One region of the Litchfieldella rifensis genome, then DNA from elsewhere that is predicted to be linked to it. Evidence: predicted binding sites of a transcription regulator. Region 1 holds the regulator's gene; each other region holds the start of a gene.

What was found. Region 1 encodes PhoB, which activates phosphate uptake and scavenging genes when phosphate is short. Its sites were predicted from a motif close to TGTCATANNNNTGTCANA; they were not measured.
Region 2: a site for PhoB is predicted at 2,113-2,130, ahead of phbB (acetoacetyl-CoA reductase). Genes of this name have one in related genera too.
Region 3: a site for PhoB is predicted at 2,402-2,419, ahead of phnD (phosphate/phosphite/phosphonate ABC transporter substrate-binding protein). Genes of this name have one in related genera too.

Annotation. Positions count from the first base shown of each region.
Region 1 covers NZ_JBHRUG010000019.1:122,683-128,636, forward strand. Annotated here, with positions in the region: gene phoU (phosphate signaling complex protein PhoU) at 1-515, shown strand, start outside; gene cysZ (sulfate transporter CysZ) at 603-1,340, shown strand; gene phoR (phosphate regulon sensor histidine kinase PhoR) at 1,328-2,647, opposite strand; gene phoB (phosphate regulon transcriptional regulator PhoB) at 2,649-3,338, opposite strand; gene ubiA (4-hydroxybenzoate octaprenyltransferase) at 3,441-4,331, opposite strand; gene ACFOEV_RS09920 (chorismate--pyruvate lyase family protein) at 4,361-4,837, opposite strand; gene ACFOEV_RS09925 (NAD(P)/FAD-dependent oxidoreductase) at 4,985-5,954, shown strand, end outside.
Region 2 covers NZ_JBHRUG010000026.1:8,638-14,591, reverse strand. Annotated here, with positions in the region: gene ACFOEV_RS11795 (DUF349 domain-containing protein) at 1-1,199, shown strand, start outside; gene phbB (acetoacetyl-CoA reductase) at 1,293-2,039, opposite strand; tRNA gene ACFOEV_RS11785 (tRNA-Met) at 2,227-2,303, shown strand; gene ACFOEV_RS11780 (DUF3750 domain-containing protein) at 2,383-3,153, opposite strand; gene ACFOEV_RS11775 (tetratricopeptide repeat protein) at 3,295-4,227, shown strand; gene ACFOEV_RS11770 (MalY/PatB family protein) at 4,247-5,413, opposite strand; gene ACFOEV_RS11765 (hypothetical protein) at 5,464-5,889, shown strand; gene ACFOEV_RS11760 (acyl-CoA thioesterase) at 5,925-5,954, shown strand, end outside.
Region 3 covers NZ_JBHRUG010000031.1:403,651-409,604, reverse strand. Annotated here, with positions in the region: gene flhF (flagellar biosynthesis protein FlhF) at 1-763, shown strand, start outside; gene ACFOEV_RS17690 (hypothetical protein) at 765-1,289, shown strand; gene ACFOEV_RS17685 (flagellar protein FlhE) at 1,286-1,690, shown strand; gene ACFOEV_RS17680 (histidine phosphatase family protein) at 1,738-2,286, opposite strand; gene phnD (phosphate/phosphite/phosphonate ABC transporter substrate-binding protein) at 2,544-3,557, shown strand; gene phnC (phosphonate ABC transporter ATP-binding protein) at 3,645-4,430, shown strand; gene phnE (phosphonate ABC transporter, permease protein PhnE) at 4,427-5,251, shown strand; gene phnE (phosphonate ABC transporter, permease protein PhnE) at 5,245-5,954, shown strand, end outside.

The DNA.
Region 1 (5,954 bases):
ACGAATGCACCCGGGTGCTGGCGCGCCGCCAGCCGGCGGCGTCCGATCTGCGCTTGGTGCTGGCGGTGATCCGTGCCACCTCGGATCTCGAGCGGATCGGCGACGAAGCCAGCAAGATCGCGCGCAATGCCCTGGCCCTGACGGAAAATGGCAACGGCACCAAGGGCTTCGTCGAGGTGCGCCATATCAGCGAGCACGTGCGCAAGATGGTGCGCGATGCGCTCACCGCCTTCGCTCGTTTCGACATCGACCTGGCCCTGGCCGTGGTCCATGAAGACGATGCGGTGGACAGCGAATACACCAGCGCCATGCGCTCGCTGGTGACCTTCATGATGGAGGATCCGCGCTCGATCACATCGGTGTTGAGCGTGATGTGGATCCTGCGCGCGCTGGAGCGGATCGGCGATCATGCCGACAACCTCGCCGAATACGTGATCTATCTGGTCAAGGGGTTGGATATCCGCCACATCGATCCCGATGACCTCGACGAGGACGCCTTGAAGCGCAAGCGCTGAGTATTTTCCGCCACGCGATGCGATACTGACGACCGTCGCCCTTCGCTGGCGACGGTCTCGTCGTTTCCTGTTCGGAGTTCGCTTGCGATGCTGAATGCCCTGACCGCACTCACGCGGGGTACGCGACTGGTGTTCTCGCCGGGTCTGCGGCGCTACGTGTTCGCGCCGGTGCTGATCAATCTGCTGGTCTATGCCGCCATGCTGCACTATGTGCTGGCCAGCTTCGGTGGCTGGCTGGATGCCTGGATGGCCATGGTCCCGGCCTGGCTGGGATGGTTGGAATGGCTGATCTGGCCGCTGTTCGTGATCGCCCTGGTGCTGGTGGTATTCTTCACCTTCACCCTGGTGACCCATATGATCGCCGCCCCTTTCTACGGCTTTCTGGCCGCCAAGGTGGAAACCCGCGTGACCGGCAGGCCGCCCGCCGACGATCGGGGACTGCTCAAGACCGGCATCGACGCACTGGGCCGCGAAATGGTCAAGCTGGCCTATATTCTGCCGCGGCTGGCACTGCTGCTCGTGGTGAGCTGGATCCCGGGCATCAACCTCATCGCCCCATTGCTGTGGGCCGCCTTCTCGGCCTGGATGATGTCCATTACCTATCTCGACTATCCGATGGACAACAACAAGGTCGGCTTCGCCGACATGAAGCGCCGGCTGCGCGCGCGCTGGTGGCCGACCCTCACCTATGGCGGCTGGGTCACCCTGATCACCTGGATTCCGCTGGCCAACCTGTTCCTGCTGCCCGGCGCCGTGGCCGGCGCGGTGTTGATGTGGGACCGGCACTACCGCGATCCCGCCATGGGGGTGGTTCAGGCGCGCTGAACTTCGCTGCGATCGTTGTTGGTGGCGATCAGGCGCGTCTTGGGGAAGACGCAGCGGAACAAGGCACCGCTGCCGGGATGGGAGTCGATCTCGAGGCTCGCATCATGGCGCAGCAGCACGTGCTTGACGATGGCCAGCCCCAGGCCGGTCCCGCCGGTGGCGGTGCTGCGGCCCTTGTCGACACGGTAGAAGCGTTCGGTCAGGCGCGGGATATGCACCGGGTCGATACCGTCGCCGTCGTCCTCCACCTCGAGACAGGCACCGGCGCCGTAGGCGCGCCAACGCAACACGATATGGCAGCCCTCGGCGGTATAGCGCACGGCATTGAACACCAGGTTGGAAACGGCACTGCGCAATTCCTGTTCGCTGCCCAGCAACTGGCGGTCGTCGTCGAGTTCGACACTCAGGATGTGACGCCCGCCGGAGAGCGACTCGCCATCGCGGCGAATCGCCTCGAGCAGCTCGCTGACCCGTACCGGGGTCGCATCGTCGGTGCGCTGGTCGATCTCCAGGCGCGACAGCAGCAGCAGGTCGTTGACCAGGTTCTGCATGCGCGTGGTCTGTTCCTGCATCTGGGCCAGGCCACGCGCGAAGCGGGCCGGCAACTGGTCGGCGTAATCCGAGTAGGTCTCCAGATAGCCGCTGAGCACCGTCAGCGGCGTGCGCAGCTCATGCGAGACATTGGCCACGAAGTCGCGGCGCATCTGTTCCAGGCGGTGCAGCCGGGTGATGTCGCGGGCCATCAGCAAACGCTCGTCGTCGCCGTAGAGGGTGATCTGGAACTGCAGCACCCGGCGCTCGTCGATCGGGGATGGCAGGGTCAGCGGTTCGCGGTAGTCACGAGCATTGAAGTAGTCGATGAAGCGCGGATCGCGCAATAGGTTGGTGATGTGCTGGCCGCGGTCGTGAGCGGCCACCAGGCCCAGCATGCGCTCGGCGGCGCTGTTCCACCACTCGAGGTCGCCGCGCCGGTCGAGCATGACCACGCTGTCATTCATCGCCTCTGACGATTCCTGGATACGCCGCAGAGTGGAACGCAGGCGTTGTTGGGTGAGGCGCTGGCCCTTCTGGTACTTGTAGAGGCGATCGAACAGCTCCCCCCACACGCCGCTGCCAGCCGGTGGTTCGTCATGCGGGTGGCGGGTCAGCCAGCGATACAGGGCACGCAACTGGTACAGGTGCATCGCCAGGTAGATACCCAGCCCGGCGGCCAATCCCAGCCCGGGCACGCCGATCACCCAGCCCGCTGCCAGACCGGCGATGGCCAAGGCGGCTAGCCGCCACAGTTCGCGGGTCCAGAGATGCACGTCAGCCCTTGGCGGAGAACCGATAGCCGGTGCCGCGCACCGTCTGGATCAGATGCTGATGGGTGTCGCCCAACGCCTTGCGCAGGCGACGGATATGCACGTCCACGGTCCGCTCCTCGACATAGACATTACCGCCCCACACTTGATCGAGCAGTTGACTGCGAGTATAGGCGCGTTCCTGGTGGGTCATGAAGAACTGCAGCAGACGATATTCGGTAGGGCCGATATCCACGGCGCTGCCGTGGGCACTGACGCGATGGCTGGCCGGGTCCAGTATCAGGCCCTCGACCTCCACGGCTTCCTCGACCCCCTTGGGGGTGGTGCGCCGCAGCACCGCCTTGAGACGTGCCACCAGCTCGCGCGGCGAGAAGGGTTTGGTGATGTAGTCGTCGGCCCCCGCTTCGAGCCCCAGGATCTTGTTGTCCTCTTCGCTCTTGGCGGTGAGCAGGATGATGGGCAGCTCGGCGGTGGTCTCCTCACGCTTGAGGCGCCGCGCCAGTTCGATGCCGCTGGTGCCGGGCATCATCCAGTCGAGCAGCAGCAGGTCGGGTTGGTGATCGACCACCATGGCATGCGCTGTCTGGGCGCTGTCGGCTTCCAGTACCCGGTAGTCGGCCATTTCCAGGGCCACGGCAATCATCTCGCGGATCGAGGCTTCGTCATCGACGATCAGAACGGTCTTGGCGGTCATTGGCAGGCCTCATGAAGGCAATGACGGAGTGATGACGATTGCAACATGCTGATATGACAATACCATGACAGCCGCTCTTGGCCGAGCCTGATGTAGCCCCGCTCACCCGCTCGCGGGCGGCCACAGCGCCAGGACCAGGCCGGCGAAGACCACCAGGCCCGCCCAGTGGTTGTTGAGAAAGGCGCGGAAGCAGTGTTCGCGGGAACGGTCGTGGATCAGCCAATGCTGGTAGACGAAAATCGCCGCCATGGCCGCTAGCCCCAGCCAGTAGAAACCGCCCAATGCCAGGCGAATCCCGAGCCAGCCCAGCAGTCCCAGTGTCGCGAGTTGCAGCAGGCCGATCATCAGCTTGTCGGCGCGCCCGAACAGCACCGCGGTGGACTTGATGCCGATCTCGAGGTCGTCGTCGCGGTCGACCATGGCGTACTGGGTGTCGTAGGCCACCGTCCAGGCGACATTGGCGGCGAATAGCAGCCAGGCCTCCACCGGCAGTTCCTGACGTACCGCACCGAAGGCCATGGGGATCGCCCATGAAAAGGCAGCGCCGAGAAAGAGCTGCGGCAAGTGGGTATAGCGCTTCATGAAGGGATAGATGAAGGCGAGGGCCACGCCCACGAAGGACAGCATCACCGTGAACAGGTTGGTGAAACACACCAGCACGAAGGCGCTGGCCACCAGCACGCCGAACAATACCTTGGCTTCCCGCTCGCGGATGCGGCCGGTGGCCAGTGGCCGGTCGCGGGTGCGCTTGACGTGGCCATCGAAATGGCGATCGGCATAGTCGTTGACCACACAGCCGGCGGCCCGCATCAGATACACTCCGGCAACGAAGATCAACAGCACGTCACGGCTTGGCAGGCCCTCGGCAGCGATCCACAGCGCCCACAGTGTGGGCCACATCAGTAGCCAGGTGCCGATCGGGCGGTCGAGCCGCATCAGGTGCAGGAAATCGGGCAGGCGTCTGATGCCGCGGGGGGGCAAAGTCTGTTCCATCGCAACCTCCAGGACGATTGGCCGATATCCTAGCGCGGCGGCAGGCGCAAATCATCCGCCATGGTGTCGAGGAAGAATTCCTGAACCAGCACCGCGAAGCGCCCGTGGCGGAACACCGAGCGTCGTCCCCAGGGGCCAGGGGCTGGATAGAAGGGGGCCGGCTGGTGGGTGGTTTCGATGGAACTGCGTTCGAGGTCGGGTTGACGAAACAGCCAGCTCCCCAGGGAGCGCTCCCCCAGGCGGTCCAGGCGCTGGCCGCGCAGTTGCGCCAGGGGGGCCACCGAACGCGCTACCACCCAAGGGCGTTCGGCCACACTAAGCGCCACTTCGCGCAGCCAGGCATGCCGGCCCAACGGCAGACCCAGGGCCTGGGCCTCGTCACGCCGGGGGCGGCCGATGCGCTGGTCGAGCAAGCAGACGCGGAAGTCACGGCTTCCTGCGGCCGCGATCAGGCGCGCCGTCAGCGAATCGCTGGAGGCAACCCAATCCCACCAGGCGGGACTCATGGCCGGGCGACTGGCAGCGGCGGGATGCCAATGAGGGCATCTGCTCGCAACGATTGTCAGGCGATCGCGCACCTCGCGTCTCCGGGTCAGGAACGGGGCGCGTAGTGTAACATGTGGGCTCGATGATATTGGCTTGCCAGGAGCTTCATGAGCGAACCTCTGACCATTCTCGGTACCGGCATGGCTGGCCTCGGCCTGGCCCGACAACTGCGTGCCCGGGATCCCGAGCGAGCGATCACGCTGATTACGGCGGACAGTGGCGATGACTACTCCAAGCCCCTGCTGTCTACCGGGTTCGCCAAGGGCCTGCCCCCCGAACGCCTGGCGCAACGCTCGGCGTTGGAGGTGGCGGATCAACTGGAGGCGGTGGTGCGTACCCATACGCGGGTCACGGCCATCGATGTCGAGGCCAACACGCTGTGGCTGGATCGCGAAGCGCTGCCCTACGGCGAGTTGGTGATCGCCACCGGGGCGGTGCCGCAGCCGCCGATGGCGATTGCCGAGAGTGTCAGCGGGCGGGTCTTCACCATCAACGATCTCGATGATTACCGCGTCTTCCATCATGCCCTGAGTCGTCTCGGCCGGCCCGGCCGGGTAGCCATCGTCGGCGCCGGACTGGTGGGTTGCGAGTTCGCCAACGATCTCGCCGATGGCGGTCATCGGGTCTGCCTGATCGCTCCGGAAACCACGCCCTTGGCGCGTCTGCTGCCCGAGCCACTGGGCAAGGCGCTGGGCGATGCCATGCGCGATAGCGGTATCGAGCTGCGGATGGGGCGCACCCTGGCCACTCTCGAAGAGGGCGGAGCTAATGTAAGTATGACATTGAGCGATGGCGATACCCTGGAAGCGGACCTGGTGCTGGTCGCCACCGGCCTCAAGCCGCGTATCCAGCTTGCCGCCGAAGCGGGGCTCGAGGTCAGTGATGCGGGTATCCATACCGACCGCTATCTGCGCACGTCGGCCCCGGGAGTCCATGCTCTGGGCGACGTGGCCTGTGTGGACGGTATCAATGCCATGTACGTACAGCCGTTGCAGGCCTGTGCCAAGGCCCTGGCGGCCACCCTCTCCGGCACCCCGACGCGAGTCAGCTATGGTCCCTGGCCGGTGCTGGTCAAGA
Region 2 (5,954 bases), on a different contig from region 1:
TGTCCTCTCGGTTCCGCGCCGCTTCCGATCGCATCCACGAGCGACTGACCCCCTGGCGCGAAGCACTGAATCGCCAACGCGCGCTCAACCTCGAGGCCCGCCAGGCGCTATGCGAGCAGCTCGAAGCGCTGCTGGAACATCCCGATCCCTCCGCCGACCCCGATGCCCTGCGCGACATCCGCGACCGTGCCCGTGAGCAATGGCGTCGGCATTCGCCGGTGCCCCGCGATCACGCCGAAGCCATAGGACGGCGTTTTGGCCGCATACGCCACGACCTGCAGGCACTGATCGACCGCCGCGCCCAGGAAATCGCCGATGCCAAGCGAGAGCTGATCGAGCGGGCCAGGGCGCTCCAGGCATCGTCACAGTCCGCCGTTCAGTGCGCCGAACAGGCCAAGACACTGCAACGCCACTGGCGCGAACTGGGTCGTGCCCCCAAGGGAGAGGAGCAGGCCTTGTGGCGGGAGTTTCGTGACATCTGCGACGCCATCTTCGCCAGTCGGGAAGCCGAACGCGACAATCGCGCCGAGCGCGCCAAGGCACGGCTCGATGCCATGCAGGCCTTGATCGACCGCCTCGACGCCTGGCACCCCGACACCAGCCGGGAAGCGCCAGTGCTCGACCAGGCCATCGCCGAGGCCGAAGCCCTGGAACCATTGCCACCGGGGCGCCGCAGTGAAGGTATGCACCGCCGCTGGTCCGGCATTCTGCGCGCCCGGCGTGAGCGCCTGATGCGTCTGGCCGTCAGCGAGGAGGTCGAGCGCTGGCAGGCCCTGCAGCCGCTGCTCAGCGCCCACCTGGCAGCCGACGCGGCCACCTTGGCGGGAGAAGAGGCCATCGACGTCGACGGCGACAATACCCTGGACGGTGACATGATGCAGGCCCATCAGCATCGCAACGCTGCCCGTCACCACCCACCCCCTGAGTTGGAGGTCGAGGAAGCGCTGACCCGACTGCGGGTACACCTCGCCTTGCTGGCGGGCGATCGGATCAGCCCTCAGGACGATGCCTTGCGCCTGGCGATTCAGGTCGAGCGCTTGAACAATGGGCTGGGGCGTGAGCTGACCCGGGCCGAGGAGCTGCATGACGTGTTGCGGGAAATCTTCGCTACCGGGCCGGTCAGCGAATCGCTCTGGTCCAGGGAAGCCGGCGAGTTGGATACCCTGCTGTCGAAGTTGTTGCACCAGTCATCCCAGTGACCGTGGCCCCCGACATGCGAGACGCGAGACCTGAGCCTCGCGTCTTACCTGGCCCACGGAATCACCGCGGGCGATCGTCCACCTCCGGGGGCATCACCCCATGAACTGTCCGCCATTGATATCCAGGTTGGCGCCGGTGATGAAGCCGGACTCCCGGTCTGCCAGGAACACCACGGCCCGGGCGATCTCCTCGGGGGTGCCGTAACGCTTGACGGGAATCGCCTCGCGTATCGCTTCACGAACCTTTTCGGGAATCTTCATGATCATGTCAGTGGCGATATACCCCGGCGAGAGGGTATTGACGGTGATGCCCTTGGTGGCGGTCTCCTGAGCCAGCGACATGGTCAAACCATGCATCCCGGCCTTGGCCGCAGCATAATTGACCTGACCGAACTGTCCCTTGCGGCCGTTGATCGATGAGATGTTGACGATACGCCCATAGCCCGCCTCGAGCATATCCTCGATCACGCTGCGGCACGTATTGAAGACACTGTTCAGGTTGGTATCGATCACTTCCTTCCATTGTTCGGGGGTCATTTTCTTGAGGGTACCGTCCCGAGTGATCCCGGCGCAGTTGACCAGCACACTGATCGGTCCATGGGTCTCGCGAATTTCGCGAACGCCCGCCTCACAGGCACTGTAGTCGGTCAGGTCGATACCGGACAGGGCGATATTGTCATAGCCGTCGGCACGTTGTTGCTCCAACCAGGACTTGGCCTTGTCGGGATTGTTGTATCCCGCCACCACTTGGTAGCCCTCCTTGGCCAGCGCTCGGCAGATCGCTGTGCCGATCCCACCGGTGCCGCCGGTTACCCACGCTACGGGTGCTGTATTGGCCATTTTTTTATCTCCCTGATTCATGACACTTGTTCGACTGGTGATACGAATTGGCGTGACCAGTCTCGAGTTGGTGGATGACAACGTCGTGACATCCGAAGCATAGTATGGCTGCTTTGGCGCCAATGATACGAGCGTTGAACCAACCCTTGACGCATCGCAAAAAAAGCGTAGAATACGTTCCTGTTGATGCGGGGTGGAGCAGTCTGGTAGCTCGTCGGGCTCATAACCCGAAGGTCATCGGTTCAAATCCGGTCCCCGCTACCAAACATAGAGGAAGCCAGTACCTGACCCAGGGTGCTGGCTTTTTTCGTTGTGGTGACGGTCGCTCGTCGGGCTCGGCTTTTCACAACCCATCCTCCCTCCCCTTGATGGGGGCCGACATGCCCACACGACCGATCCCTGGCAGCTTGAGCGCCGGTCGCACCCCATCGATGCCCAGGTTCAGCCCCAGCACATTGATCTCCAGCCCCTCCTCGACAGCGAGCAGGATGCCGAGCACGCCCCCCAGAGTGAACTGGTAGCCGGTGCCGCTGGGCGCGGGCGCGAATACCTCGCCGAACAGGTAATCCTTGCCGATCGCCGTGCTGGGTAACGGCACTTCCAATCCGGGCACCTGCCGCACCACCCAGGCGACGAAAGAGTTGCTGTTGGGGCCCGGCCAGACACGGTAGCGATCATGCGCGGGATAGTCGGCCACGGCGGCGTCGATCATGGGGATCAGGGCGGCGGCACGGTCGCCTCGGTAATCGGCCAGCAGCGCGGGCGAGCTGCCGTACCAGGCGCGATCCGGCGCATCGATCCGAATGACGACCGTCGGCCGCCGCCAGCTCATTACCTGATAGGTACGATAGGTTGGGGCTCCCTCCTCCTTGGTGGCAATCCAGGTATGCACACTGAAGGCACCACGCCAGTTGAACGCTCTGGCGGCGTATACCTGCACCACCGCTTCCGTCGTCTCCCGTGCCGGCGGCGCCAGCCCCGCCGGCGTGCGCTCGGCGCTGTGCCAGGGCGTGTCCAGGTCGATACGCTGACTGGCCAGCATCAACATGGGGCCAGCCAGAATCAGCGCTAGCCCAAGTATGGTCAAGGCCAGCCCATGCACGACCTGTCTCATCCTGTTTGTCTCCCACGCCTTATCGCCGCAAGGGCTTGCCCATTGCCACCATCATAGAGATGCTTATATGAAGGGCTTGAATCACACGCTCATCACCCGCATCTCAAGGGTAAATTCCACCATTTTCAGGGTTATTTTCTTATGCAGATCGTCGATCCACACAGTGGCGAGCCATTGACGGCACCCGATAGCACTCCTTCCTCCGCGCCCACCGGCGCTGACCCGGCAAGCTATATCGTCGATGTCGACATGAGCAACTTCCAGCAGGTGGTACTGGAAGGTTCGATGCGTACGCCGGTGCTGCTCGACTGCTGGGCTCCGTGGTGCGAACCCTGCAAGAGCCTGACGCCGGTGCTGGAAAAGCTGGCCCGCGAATATGCCGGCGCTTTCGTGCTGGCCAAGCTCAACATCGAGGAGCACCAGCAGATCGCCGCTCAGCTCGGCATTCGTTCGGTCCCCGACGTCAAGTTGATCATGCAGGGGCAGTTATACGACCAATTCCAGGGGGCCCTGCCCGAGAAGCAAATTCGCGAGTGGCTCTCACAATATATCCAGCCACCCGCGGATGCTCCAGAAAGTCCCGAGGAGCAGGCCCAGGCGGCACTCGCTGCCGGCGATGCCACGACCGCCCGGGAGATCTACCAGCAACTGGTGCAGGACAACCCCGAGCACTACGACTATCAGATCGACCTCGCCAGCGCGGTGCTCGCCGAAGGCAATGCCGTCGACGCTCGCGCCATTCTCGACAACCTGCCCCCGGAGCACCGTGATGCTCCTCGAGCTCGCGGCGTACGGGCACGCCTGGAGTTCGGCGAGGAGGCTCCCAGTCAGGACGAACTCGCCGACCTGGAAGGGCGCGACGACAGCGAAGCCCGCTTCAAGCGCGCCTTGCGCCGGGTGGCCGACGGCGACTACGAGACTGGCTTGGACGAGTTGCTGGCGCTGATGAAAGCGGACCGCAGTTATGGCGACGACGCCGCGCGCAAGACCCTGTTGCGGGTCTTCGATGCGCTCGGCGCCGACCATCCGCTGACGGTAACCTATCGACGCAAGCTGTTCGCCTTGCTGTACTGAGCGGGGCGGTAGCGGGAGATCAACGCCCCAGCACCGTATCGAGACGCCGCAGCGCCTCGTCAAGTTGTACGGCAGTGGTACCGAAATTGAGCCGGGCGAAACCCGGCCAGCCGAAGGCGGCGCCATCGGACAATGCCACTCGGGCTCGCTCCAGCAGGGCTTGCTGCGGGTTGTCACCCAGGCCGGCCTGACGCAGGTCCAGCCAGGCCAGATAAGTGGATGCTGGCGGGGTCATGGCGACCCCCGGCCAGTTCGCCACCTGCGCGACCAGTCGCGCTCGATGTTCACCCAGGACCTCGAGCAGTGCCCGGCGCCATGAGTCCCCATGGGCGTAGGCCGCCTCGGCGGCGGTCAGCCCCATGACGTTGGCATCCGGCTGCAGGCCACGACACTGCGCCGCGAAGCGCCGACGCAACTCGGGGTCCTCGATCACCGCACAGGCACAGGTCAAGCCGGCAAGGTTGAAGGTCTTCGACGGGGCCCACAGGGTGACGACCCGCTTGACCAGCTCGGGAAACAACGCCGCCAGGGGCCGATGACGCGCTTTCGCATCGAGCAGCAGGTCGCAATGCAGCTCATCCGAGACGATCAGCAGGTCATGACGCTCGACCAGCGCCGCCAGGCCGGCCAGCTCCTGCTCGTGCCAGACCCGGCCGGTCGGGTTGTGCGGATGGCACCAGAGCAGCAGGCGCGTCTCGGGCGTGATGGCGGCTTCCAGGGCGTCAAGATCGAGCCGCCAGGGCTCGCCCGGCGCCAGGGGCTCACCCAGCGGCGCCGTCTGACTCAGGCGCCCGGTACGGCTGGCAACCTTGAGAAACGGTGGATAGATCGGTGTCAGGGTCAGTACCCCGTCCCCCGGCTCGGTGAGCGCCAGGCTGGCCACGTGCAGGGCCGGCACCACGCCGGGCAGCCAGAGCTGCCACTCCGGCGCGATCTCCCAGCCATAATGCTCGGCACTCCAGGCACACAAGGTTTGGCGTAGACTGTCCGGTACCAGGCCATAGCCGAACACGCCATGGTCGACGCGGGCGCGCAGTGCCTCGATCACTGCCGGCGGCGAGTGGAAGTCCATATCGGCGACCCACAACGGCAGGACATCCTCCGCGTAGTGGTGCCATTTCTGTGATGGCCAGGCGTGCGGTTTGGGGTGGCGTCGATCGACGGGCGTGGCAAAATCGAAGCGCATAGCGCCTCCTGTATGACAATCCGATGGTAATCCGAGGAAACGTTTTGAACATGCCTGAAAGCCCCTTCTATGCCAAGGCCATGCGCGGCACCTCGCGTCTGGTCGGTCACTGGCTGATGATCGGCCAGGCCGACCCCGAGCGTCTGGCGATGATCCTCGCCGATACAGCCCGGGTCGCCAAGCTCGGCGAACCCGAGGACACTCCCGACGGCGCCACGCTACAGGCCTGGAGCGGTGACATGCAGCCTCCGCTGTGGGCGGCGCGCGCGGCCACGTTTCTGCTGATGCAGGTACCGGCACGCCCAGTGCCTCGCGACGAGCTGGAAGCCTGCGCCTGGGCCTACTGCTGGCTGCGCAACCGCCGTTTCGAGAGCATTGACGAAGCCGAGGCCTCGTTACCCGCGCACCTGAGCGACGTGCTGGGCGAGGCCCTCAACGAGGCCTGGGCCGACGCCCGGAACCAACGCCTCATCTGACCCATTCCGAGAGGCCAACCGCAAGGAAACGGCGCATGTTCATACGCACCCTGGACCCCGCATTC
Region 3 (5,954 bases), on a different contig from region 1:
GGGATTGAGCTGGCAGCATCATGAGTTGCCGGCGGGGCAGGACCAGCGGCTGGGGTGGGCTGGCGATAACCTGGGGGCCGACCGCCACCTGTTGGCACAGTGTCCGGATACGGCTGCCCTGGAATGGCTTGGAGCCTGGCAACTGCCCTGGCTGGCGGCGACCAAGGGCAACCGTCGTGTCACGCACCTGGGAGAGCGCCGCAGCCTGTCGCAGCTAGGCGAATTGGCTAGTCGCGAGGCAGCGCTGTCCTGTCGATTGCATGGGCGCCACGCTGTAGTGCATCTGGCATGCCTGGATATCGAGCTACCCGGGCGGCGAGGCCCTGCCGCCGTATCGGTGCAACCAGCCACGGCCTGGTTCGGTCGGCTCAACGATGTCGACAGCGGACGCGAGCTGGGGCGGCGGTATTGGTTGTCGTCGTCCCTCGACCCCGCTCTGTCTCGCCGTCTCGTGAGTATCGCGCTCGCGCTTGCCGAATTGCCGGTGTTGGTACGCAATGCCTGGCGTCATCTGGGGGATGCCGGTCTTTCCCGCAGCGATCCGGCACTGCGCCTGAGCCTGGCCAGCGGCCTGGCCGCTGTCGCCTTGCGCCTGGATCAGGACGATACCGACTGGGCCATGGACGTGCGCGCTCAGTTGCTCAGTCTGTTGGTCGGTAAGGGACAACGCAAGCCGAGCCAATTGCTGGAGGCCTTGTTGCACCTCTTCGCTGCGCGGGACGTCTTTCGCCAGATGAGGCACAGTGGGCAAGAGGCACTCTGAGATGAATCGGCCGACTTCCGGGAATGACGACCAGGCGGCTGGCTTGCGCAGTTGGGCGGCACGGCAGGACATTGCCGTGGAGGAGACGCCGGACAGGCGTGTCGCTCCCCGGCTGCGGACCTTGATGGTGGTAGGGTTGCCGGACTCCTCTCGGCAGCAACGGCAACGCGTAGAGCAGGTGCTGCACGACTGGCATGCCGGTGGTCAACGTTGGATCGGCGATCCTGGGGCATGGCGAGTGGTGGCCCTGGATGCGGCCAGTCCCCATCTGACGGTACTCGCCGATCAGCAGCCACGCTGGGCCTTGTGGGTGGATAGCGATCTCGAGGGCTTTCGCCGCGCCTATCTGGCGCTCAAATCGCTGCGTTCCCGGCAAGGGCCGCGTCGTCTGCTGGCGATTCATCCGGGATTCGCTTCGCGTTCCGGCCTGCTCAACAATCTGCAACAGGCCGCCGCTGACTTTCTCGGTATCGAGTTGCTGGTGCTGGACGGCAGCACGTCTGGCCGGGTGGGACGACGCGCATGACGGTATTGCGTTGGCTGGCAGTCGCTATGATCGCGGTGAGTGCCTTGTCGATACCACCAGCCTGGGCGGCATCGGGTAGTTGGGTGGCAGAGGCGCCCGGGCTGCGTGTGGCCGTACCCGAGCGTGAAACGCGCTCGCCACCCCTGGCAGCACCCGATGTCATCCCCGGTGGCGCGCGCATCTCCACACTGCGTTGGCGGTTCGAGGCCTCGACGAGGCGACCCCTGCAAGCCTGGCTGTGTCACCCGGCTCGCTGTATACCGTTATCTTCCCCGTCCGGTCGAAGCACGGCCCTGGCCGAGTTGCCGGCAACCGCCCCTCTGCACTTCCGGTTTCGGCTTCCTCGCGGAGGGCAGGCGGTGCAGGTGGAGGGGGTGCAGGTAATCGTCGATTATTATTAGGTCCCGCTCGAAAACTGCCATCGCTCGCCGACTTTTCGTACGGCGCCTTAAGAGCCGGCATCGCGCAGCACGGTGATGCTGGCCGGCGCCAGGGACGGATGATCGCGATGACGTTGCAGCGGCTTGCCCGCGACAGCGGTAAGCAGGATCTGCAGCGGGTCGCCATGACTGACCAGGAGCACCGTCTCGCCGCTGTATTGCGCTTCCAGGGCTGAAATGACCGCCTGCATGCGCCTGGCCACGGCGACGACACTTTCCACGCCACGGCATTGATGGCCGGCATCCTCGGCATCCAGTGCCCAGACGTCGGGATAATGGGTGTCGGCCTGGGTGTCGAATTCGCCGAAGAAACGTTCGCGCAGCCGCTGTTCGACTTGCATGATCAGCCCGAAGTGGTCGGCGATGCGTGCCGCCGTCTGCGTGGTGCGCAGGAAGTCGGAGTGCAGGACGCGAGTCGGCACAGGCCACCGCCAGTCACTGGTGACGGCCGCCAGTTGGGCCTCGCCCCGCGCCGAGAGACCGAAACCTTCGACTCCTCGTGCGGGATCGCTGACGATCAGGCCGGCTTCGTTGGCCTGACTATGGCCATGGCGCATCAGAAGGTAGCGGTTACGTCGGAGCACGGGTGCCTTTACCTCGCAGGGGGTCACCTGTTCATGACGGCTGAGGCTCTGCCGTCCCATTGCCTGACTCGCTTTCGAGCACAGGCGTTGTAAAAAAATTGACATATTCTTGATGGGAAATCTAGACTAAACGGATAAGTTGTGCCTCGTTATTCTGATAACAACAACAGACCCAAGCTTTACTATAACACCAAACAATGAAATTAATATAAGTATAAGAGGATCGCGCCATGAGCCGTTTTTCATTTATCAAGGGTATCGATACGTCAGGGAAATATCGCTCTGGAATAGTGTTATCGCTGGCAGCAGTGCCCTTGACCTTGTTGTTGGCGAGTCAAGCCTTGGCCGATTGCGAGCGAGGCGATTTGGATGCACTTTATTGTGATGAAGATGGCGACATGGTGGCAGACTTACCTAAAGACGAATCTGAGTGGGTGAATCCGGATACCTTGATCTTTGCTTATACTCCGGTCGAGGACCCCGCTATCTATTCCGATATCTGGCAACCCTTCATCGATCATCTACAAGATGCTACGGGAAAGAGTGTGCGTTTCTTTGCCGTGCAGTCGAATTCTGCACAGGTTGAAGCGATGCGAAGTGGACGGCTCCATATTGCCGGCTTTTCCACTGGACCGACCCCTTTCGCCGTCAATCTGGCCGGTGCGGTTCCGTTTGCCTTGATGGGATCGGATGATGGCCGGTTTGGTTATACCCTTCAACTCTATACCCATGTGGATTCGGGTATCGACAGCATGGAGGATCTGCGGGGTCGCCGAGTCGCGCATACCTCACCGACTTCCAACTCGGGGAACCAGGCTCCCAGAGCACTTTTCCCTGAGTTGGGCATCACTCCCGGCGACGACTATGAAGTCGTTTACTCGGGTAGCCATGATCAATCCATGCTGGGTGTCGTGGCCCAGGACTATGATGCGGCACCCGTGGCATCGGAAGTCGTTGAGCGCATGGCAGCACGCGGCTTGTATGAGGAGGAGGATGTCAAGATAATCTTTGAGTCTGCCCCTTTTCCGACAACCTCCTATACTTATGCGCATAATCTTCATCCCGATCTTGTCGAGAAGATAAAAGAGGCTTTCTTTTCCTTCGACTTTGAAGGGACGGCGCTGGGAGATGAGTTCGAAGGCGTCGATAAATTTATCCCGATCCGTTACGAGTCTGATTGGGCGGTAATTCGCACTATCCAGAAGGCAAACAATGTGCGTTATACTCGTGACGATCTTGAGTGATGCCGGATGGCTGTGGAACGGGCCGCACTGTCGTTGGTGCGGCCTGTTTCTTGTTGTTTGAATCAATGTAGCTCCTGGAAAGGTCATATGCTCAAGATCTCTAATCTTGTCAAGCGCTACGGCAGTGATGAGCCGGTTCTCAAAGGCCTGGATTTGACGGTCGAGGGAAGCTGCGTCGTTTCCATCGTGGGGGCATCCGGTGCAGGAAAAAGTACCATGCTCCGATGTATCAACCGACTGGTGGAGCCGACATCGGGATCCATCACGCTCAATGATCTGGAACTGGTAAGTCTTGGAAAAGGTGAATTGAGACGAGCCAGAAGAAAGATCGGTATGGTGTTCCAGGGATTCAACTTGATTGACCGGCTAACGGTCATGGAGAATGTGCTGTCCGGAAGACTGGGGTACGTGAACTTCTTTCAGGCAGTGAGCCGGCGTTTTCCTCAACAGGATATCGACCGGGCCTTCACCTTGATGCAGCGAGTTGGCATCGTGCAATACGCCAACAAGCGCGCTGATGAACTTTCGGGGGGAGAGCGTCAGCGTGTCGGTGTGGTTCGAGCTTTGATGCAGGAACCGGAAATTCTACTGGCCGATGAGCCTACGGCCTCGTTGGACCCCAAGACATCAGAACAAATCATGGTATTGCTGCAGAGTCTCTCGGACGAAATGTCGCTGCCCGTTTTGATCAATATCCATAACGTCTCGCAAGCGAAGACCTATACCGAGCGTATCGTGGGGCTTCGTCATGGCCGGATGATATTCGATGGCGCTCCCGCTGATTTCAACAAGGAGGCCTTGGATGCCATTTATGGAGGCATAGAAGCGGCGGAGGAGATGTTGGAGAAGAATACCTGGGAGAAAGTGTCGTGACACAAGGTGATCTTTCTTCCCGTGGCAACGTCGGATATGGCAGGAAATGGAAGAAACCACCTTTTATTGTGAATCCTGTTATCCGATATGGTCTGCTGGCGGCTGCCGTCGTCTATTTTTATTGGGCTTTTAGCACGCTTCCGTTTGATTGGGAGCGGATTTCCGAGGGACTGCCACGAGCGGCCAGGATTTTCGGCGGCGGATTTCCTCCAAGCTTTGAACGTGCAGGACTATTGCTGACCGGGTTCAAGGAAAGTTTTCAGATAGCGATCTTGGCAACGCTGTTGGGTGTCATGCTGTCCATCCCCTTTGCGATTATGGCTGCCCGCAATATCGCGCCAAAGCCGATCTACTTCCTTGGCCGAGCCGTTATCATCGTTTCACGCAGTTTTCATCCCGTTATCGTGGCCATTCTTTTCGTCAAGGCCGTGGGATTCGGTCCCTTGGCTGGTATCTTGACACTAACTATCTATTCGATAGGGTTTGTTGGAAAGTTGCTTGCTGAAGAGATCGAGGAAATCGACTGGGGGCAGGTGGAGGCGGTGCGCGCGACGGGGGCCGGGTATTTTGCAACGCTTGTCTATTCCGTGTTCCCGCAGATATTGCCTCGGCAAGTCGGGTTGTCCATGTACCAGTTGGATAGTAACTTGCGTGCTTCAGCAGTCGTCGGGATCGTGGGGGCCGGCGGGATCGGCGCTACCTTGATGAATGCATTCGGACGATATGATTACGATTTTGCCTTTGCGATATTGCTGGTAATTATCGGTGTGATCCTGGTGAGTGAGGGTGTTAGTGGCTGGGTGAGGAAGAAAATATGGTAGAGCGTGATGATTTGGCCACTAGAGTCTGGGTTCGCTATGATCGGAAAGAGAAGTTGGTCCGTCTTCTCATTTATTTAACTATTGTCGCTGTTATCGTATGGGCTGTTCGAGATGTCGATATATTCTGGCCCTGGGTCTGGGATGCTCCTGTACAGATCCATAGCCTGGGTCGTCGCATGTGGCCACCCGACATTCGGGATCTTGGGCTTATTGTCAATGCCATGATCGAGACCGTGCATATTGCGACGCTAGCGACGTTCCTGACGGTGTTCCTGGCTCTTCCGGTATCTTATATTGCTGCGCAGAACACGACGCCTAACCGGTTTTGCCTGTGGCTGGGGAGATTCATCCTGGTCTCCAGCCGGTCGGTCAATACCATTATTTGGGCACTGCTATTTGTGGCTATCTTCGGGCCAGGCGTGCTGGCGGGCATTCTCGCTATCATGTTTCGCTCCATTGGCTTCATAGGAAAACTGATGGGCGAGGCCATCGAAGAGATCGACCGGCGCCCGGTCGAGGCCATACAAGCGACCGGGGCATCGAGGATGAAAGTGGTTTTCTATGCGATCGTCCCACAAGTCATTCCTGCCTTTTTCGCTATCATCATCTTGAGGTGGGACATCAATATACGAGAATCGACCGTCTTGGGTCTGGTGGGGGCCGGTGGTATCGGGGTGATATTGCAGGGTTCGATCGATACTTT